2 regions of the Eionea flava genome follow, and region 2 is predicted to be linked to the other one. Evidence: predicted binding sites of a transcription regulator. Region 2 holds the regulator's gene; the other holds the start of a gene.

Region 1 (3,358 bases), 1.3 Mb from region 2:
TACTATCCCTATGCTGTAAGCCGTTCATTCATTTATTGTGTAGTCTTCAGGAGAGATTCATGTCTTCTATTAAAAAAGTAGTTTTGGCTTATTCAGGCGGATTAGATACTTCAGTTATCGTGCGTTGGTTGCAAGAGACTTATGAATGTGAAGTCGTGACGTTTACCGCAGACCTGGGACAAGGCGAAGAGGTTGAGCCCGCCAGAGCAAAAGCAGAAGCCTTAGGCGTGAAAGAAATTTATATTGATGATTTACGTGAAGAATTTGTGCGTGATTATGTTTTTCCTATGTTTCGCGCTAATGCGATTTATGAGGGCGAGTATTTATTAGGTACGTCTATTGCGCGTCCATTGATTGCTAAGCGTATGATTGAGATTGCCAACGAGACCGGAGCCGATGCCATTTCTCATGGGGCAACGGGTAAGGGTAACGATCAAGTGCGATTTGAGCTAGGTGCTTATGCGTTGAAGCCGGGCGTGGAAGTCATTGCCCCTTGGCGTGAATGGGATCTTACCTCGCGCGAGACGCTGATGGACTACTGTGCTAAACACGATATTCCTGTCGATTATTCTAGTAGTAAGAAAAAATCTCCCTATTCAATGGATGCAAATTTACTGCACATTTCTTACGAAGGTGGGATGTTAGAAGATCCATGGGCAGAAGCTGAAGAAGATATGTGGCGTTGGAGTGTATCGCCTGAAAATGCACCGGATGAAGCAGTTTATTTGGAATTACGTTATGAGCAAGGCGATATTGTTGCCATTGATGGTGAAGAGATGTCACCAGCAACGGTATTGGAAACACTGAATAAAATCGGTGGTGCTCATGGCGTTGGTCGACTCGATATTGTAGAAAATCGTTATGTGGGTATGAAGTCTCGCGGCTGTTATGAAACCCCAGGCGGTACTATTATGATGAAGGCTCACCGTGCCATAGAGTCTATTACGCTTGATCGTGAAGTCGCGCATTTAAAAGATGAATTGATGCCTAAATATGCTGAGCTAATCTATAACGGTTACTGGTGGAGCCCTGAGCGTGAGATGTACCAGGTGATGATCGATGAATCACAAAAAGTGGTCAATGGTGATGTGCGCGTTAAGTTGTATAAAGGGGCAGTCAGTGCCGTTGGTCGTCGTTCAGAAAATACCCTATTTGATGAAAGCATTGCAACCTTTGAAGATGATGCCGGTGCGTATGATCAAAAAGATGCGGCGGGCTTTATCAAATTAAATGCACTCAGACTGCGAATTGCTGCCAACAAAGGTAGAAAATTGTTGTAGAATTCCCGCGTTTCTCAATGTACCGCTTTTTTGGTCGGAAGCGGGACAAATTCAGGTTTTAAAACACTACCCTGAAGAGATAAAACAACGGTAGACGATAATCATCTCTACCCAGTGTGCCGGGAGCCTTCTCGGTAATGACTAGCACTACTTGTGTTAACTACTTTTTCTATTGTTATAGAAGCGTATGTTAATGCAAGTATTGCTGCAAAATATGGTGTCTGATCTATAATCAATGGGCGAATCGTGTTGGTTTGTCGAGTGGGTAACGATAATCACCTTTTTTGATCCTAATCAAAAAGGTGTTGTACACCTTATGACACTGTAACGTCCTCCAGCACTTCGCCTTTTGGGCGCAGCGTGTGCTGGCCGTTTACAGTTTTGATGTTTGCTTTCTAGCCACCTAGGCTAACTAATTAGGTTAATCACTTAGGAAAGTTTCTATGAGTAATCAGATCGCAGCGGCTAACGCGAGTTCCGTTTACAACTACCATATTGTTCGTCAGTTCTCGATTATGGCTATTGTATGGGGCATCGTTGGAATGGGAATCGGGGTGTTACTCGCTTCTCAGCTCGTTTGGCCCGGTTTAAACGATATATTTCAGCCATACACGCACTTCGGCCGTTTACGCCCTTTGCATACAAACGCTGTTATTTTTGCCTTTGGAGGTTGTGCGTTATTTGCAACGTCTTATTACGTGGTGCAGCGTACCTGTCAAACCAAGCTTTTTGGTGGGTGGTTAATTCCATTTACCTTTTGGGGTTGGCAAGCGGTTATTGTTTTAGCTGCCATTACTTTGCCAATGGGCTATACCTCAAGTAAAGAATACGCCGAACTAGAGTGGCCTATTGATATTCTGATTGCCTTGGTATGGGTGTCCTATGCCGTTGTGTTTTTCGGTACGATTATGAAGCGAAAAACTTCCCACATTTACGTGGCTAACTGGTTTTTTGGTGGGTTTATTTTAACGGTAGCGGTATTGCATATCGTGAATAGCGCAGCGATTCCTGTATCGCTGACCAAGTCATACTCTGCGTATGCCGGTGCAGCCGACGCTATGATCCAATGGTGGTATGGGCATAATGCGGTAGGTTTCTTCTTAACGGCAGGCTTTTTGGGGATGATGTATTACTTCGTACCTAAGCAAGCAGGTCGCCCGGTTTATTCTTATCAATTATCAATCGTTCATTTCTGGGCGCTTATCTCCCTTTATATCTGGGCAGGTTCGCACCATCTACATTATTCCGCTTTGCCCGATTGGGCACAAAGTCTCGGTATGGTCATGTCATTGATCTTGCTCGCGCCAAGCTGGGGCGGCATGATCAACGGTATTATGACCTTATCCGGCGCATGGCATAAATTGCGTACTGATCCGACTTTACGTTTTCTTGTAGTGTCGTTGTCGTTCTATGGTATGTCGACGTTTGAAGGCCCGATGATGGCGATTAAAACTGTGAATGCCTTGTCCCACAATACTGATTGGACTATTGGTCATGTGCATTCAGGTGCACTGGGCTGGGTAGCCATGATTTCTATTGGCTCGCTTTATCACCTCATTCCTATTTTGTTTGGAAAGAAAGCCATGTGGCGCGTTAATTTAATTAATGTACATTTTTGGCTGGCAACATCGGGTACGGTGCTATACATCGCCGCGATGTGGGTTAATGGTATTACGCAAGGCCTTATGTGGCGTGCATTCAACGCTGACGGTTCGCTAACGTATAGCTTTATTGAATCCGTACAGGCAAGCCAAGGTGGGTATATCGTAAGGGTGATTGGTGGTGCATTGTTCTTGTCAGGCATGTTAGTGATGGCCTACAACACATACCGTACCGTTCGTGACGCAGAACCTGAAGACGTCAGCATTTCACCATCATCTACTCAAGCCGCATAAGAGGATCATACAGTGAAGAATCATGACATTGTAGAAAAGAACATCGGTTTGATGTTGTTCTTCGTTATCATCGCGATTAGCTTTGGTGGCTTAGTTGAGATCGTGCCGCAGTTTTTCTTAAAAGAAACCACTACGCCTATTGAAGGCTTAAAACCATTAAAAGCCGTCGAACTAGAAGGCCGT
Region 2 (3,358 bases):
ACTGGGTAGGTCGCCTAAAAGCACGTCAATTGATTAATCAGATTATTGCTAGCGTCAAAGCTGGTGATGCACACCAACTGCCATTAGCGATTGAACCTTTAGATGTGACAGAAATAGAAACGAAGCTCAATGAAATGGCTGCGTTACGTAATGCAACAATGGATGATGTGGCAAAAGAAACACGCCAAAAGTTGTATCAGCGTTTAGCGGCAAGAAGTCAGCTAGTCATGAAGAGTGTTGGGCTTAATTATTTTGTGCGCAAAGTGGTTCTTCATTTAGTTTTGAAGAGTAAAATTAAACAGTTTCTTAAATTGTAAGTTAATAGCGAACAAAGCATAACGAGGTTTTTTATATGATGGTATTAGATAATCAGGTGTCAGTTTCTGGGCAGCTAATAATAGATGATTTGCCAGCATTAGCCGCTGAAGGCGTAGAAATTCTGGTTTGTAATAGGCCAGATAAGGAATCGCCAGATCAAACCGATTTTCATATTATTGAGGCAGAAGCTAAAAAACAGGGTTTGCAGGTCGAAAATATTCCGTTTGCAGGAGGGCAATTGCAACCTGAGCATGTCAGCGCATTTGTAGATTTAATGGATACCGGCAAGCGCATTCACGCCTACTGCCGTACAGGTAACCGTTGTACACAATTATGGAATGTTGCTAAGCAAGTCTAAGTACTGCCAAACATAATTTGTTTTATTGGTAGGAGCGCATCAACAATTGGCGAGTGGGTGTTAGCTCCGTTCAATCGATACCCTTCTTTACTAGTGTCTCTTCGTTTGATTTCAATCAAATCTTTAGGAGAGGTTTCTCGTTATTATTACATCATAAGAAACTCAATAAGCGATGTGGCTCTATTGGGTTTCACTTTTCTGTCAACACCGTGATAAACGACGAGGAGATAGTAATGTATATTGATGGCGTAATTATGATGAGTTTGTTGGTTATCGCATTAATTATTGGGATGATGGTTTATATTTATCGTTATGCGAAAAAGCATATATCGATGGATGAAAAAAGCGATGGTCAGCGCAAAGATAACATCAAGGGTGCAGATCATCCCTCCTTTAGCTGAATGGCCGGATTGATAGAATCGCCTTATTCGCTTGATTAATTATCGTTCGTAGAAAGATCAGCAATATGCTGTAACTCTTTCAATGAAGTGATCTCAAGTTCGCGCTTATTAATACTAATAATATTAGCTTTTTGGAGTTTGGTGAATACTCGACTCACCGTTTCAATGGTTAGTCCGAGATAATTACCCAGTTCCCCGCGTGACATGGGTAAAATCCACTGAAAGGGTGATTGATGTTGACGCTGAAAGCGCCCTGATAAGCTCAGTAAAAAGGCTGCGATACGTGCGTCGGCCTTTTTTTTATTCATAATCATCATGGCATGTTGATCGGTGACAATTTCCTTGCTCATAATAGTAAACATGTGACGCTGCAAATCGTGCACGGTAGTCGCTAGCTGCTCTATTTCGGTAAACGGAATTTTACACAGACTGCTAGTATCAAGAGCGACGGCTGAGCTGTGATAACGCTGGTCACTTATGCCTTCAATACCCACAATATCACCTGATAAATAAAACCCGGTTATTTTTTCTTCGCCCGACTCTGTTCCCATAACTGTTTTTACACAACCTGAGCGTACAACATATAGATGTTCAAAAGCGTCACCTGCGTGGTACAAATAAGATTTTTTTTGGAGTAGTGGTCGATGTTGGATAAGATCGTCGACTTGTACCATTTGTGCAGGCGTTAACCCTAGAGGCAGGCACACCGTCGATAATCGGCAATCACTACAGGAAATATTCGTATTGTGTGAGCATGTCATAAGGTGCGTAGTGATCTCTCTGTCTATTCTTCTATAATGAGACCTTTGCACGAAAGCCATTTCACTCTCATGCGGCGTTTACCCCACAAGGGGGTACCGAGGAAAAATGTACTCAGTCGGTCATTTATCATACATAAACTCCCTCTCTCCGTGCATTTTTGCCTCGCTTAAAAGCGCCTACTTTTGGTGCCTGAGAGCAAAATCATCTTCCGTGCAAAGATCTCATAATAAACTATTTTTTCGACTTGTGGTCACACTCCAAACATATTATGAGTTTCTGGCCTCCCTATGAATAAAAAGGTAATTTTTTACACCGCTATTGATACCCCCAGTTATGCCCATACATCGTAAAGCCTTCATCATTTTTTTAGCCTTGCTCGCTTTTGCGGGTAATTCTGTACTTTGCCGTCTTGCACTGGCAGATGGCGTGAGTGATCCAGTGAGCTTTACCATTTTACGTTTATTATCTGGCGCGATAACGTTGTGTTTTTTGTTTATACTGTCTCGTGGTCTACGAAATATCAAACAAGCCTTTAATTGCCGTATGGGGGGAAGTTGGTGGGCGGCGGTTTGTTTGCTGATCTATGCTTTGCTATTTTCTATCGCTTACACAGTACTCGATACCGGTATGGGCGCACTCATTTTATTTGGTGCTGTGCAGATAACGATGATTGGCTGCGATCTCATTAAAGGCCGAAAGCTCGCATTGATCGAGTGGATGGGTATATTAATGGCCGTGTTGGGTATTGTGTATTTATTATGGCCGGCTGCGAATATAAACTCAGCTCATGAGATTCATGTCCTGCCCTTTTGGCTGGGGGGCGCAATGATGTTAGTGTCGGGTATTGCATGGGGCTTGTATAGTGTAGCCGGCGCTTCGTCCGATCAAGCTATTGCGAATACCGCCGCTAATTTTCTGCGCACCTTGCCTTTACTCCTTCTTGTGCTGCCCTTATTTTTTCTTTATGCACCGGTAGTATCAAGCCAAGGTGTTATTTATGCCGTAGTATCTGGCGCGATTACCTCAGGGCTAGGCTATGCGATTTGGTATGCCGTATTACCTTTTCTAGCCTCGACTCAAGCGGCAATCGTCCAGTTGTTAGTGCCTATTGTTGCCGCAATCGGTGGCGTGTTATTTGTGCAAGAAAGCTTAACGATAGCGTTAGCTTTTTCATCGTTTTTGGTGCTTGGTGGTGTGCTACTGGTGATGGCACGACGCGTGCTTTAATAAATATTTTTTCAATAGTAAGCCTAATACAGGCTATTCCATAGGTGCATGGTTAGGTAGCTACGCCATGGTGCAGCTTTATCAGTATTTATCGGCGGATCAGTGAGCGCTAGTGCCTTTTTAATACCGAGGTCGCCGCCTAAAAAAATATCAGGATTACTTTGGCCGCGAAGCTTCGCATAATTGATGGTCCATGGGCCAATGCCTTTTAGTGTTTGCCAATTATCCGGTTGGTTATTGTCGGGGTGATCAATAGCGTATGTGGATAAGTTGCGTAGCGTTTGCTTTCTTG

The links. Region 2 encodes FNR, which switches genes on or off when oxygen is low (the NO sensors DNR and NnrR bind a similar motif). Its sites were predicted from a motif close to TTGATNNNNATCAA; they were not measured.
Region 1: a site for FNR is predicted at 1,565-1,578, ahead of ccoN (cytochrome-c oxidase, cbb3-type subunit I). Genes of this name have one in related genera too.

Annotation. Positions count from the first base shown of each region.
Region 1 covers NZ_AP036018.1:2,065,955-2,069,312, reverse strand. Annotated here, with positions in the region: gene ACZ5O6_RS09025 (argininosuccinate synthase) at 60-1,280, shown strand; gene ccoN (cytochrome-c oxidase, cbb3-type subunit I) at 1,724-3,175, shown strand; gene ccoO (cytochrome-c oxidase, cbb3-type subunit II) at 3,188-3,358, shown strand, end outside.
Region 2 covers NZ_AP036018.1:756,269-759,626, forward strand. Annotated here, with positions in the region: gene ACZ5O6_RS03450 (patatin-like phospholipase family protein) at 1-317, shown strand, start outside; gene ACZ5O6_RS03455 (protein tyrosine phosphatase family protein) at 353-676, shown strand; gene ACZ5O6_RS03460 (DUF3149 domain-containing protein) at 910-1,077, shown strand; gene fnr (fumarate/nitrate reduction transcriptional regulator Fnr) at 1,113-1,838, opposite strand; gene ACZ5O6_RS03470 (DMT family transporter) at 2,173-3,066, shown strand; gene ACZ5O6_RS03475 (DNA-3-methyladenine glycosylase 2 family protein) at 3,090-3,358, opposite strand, start outside.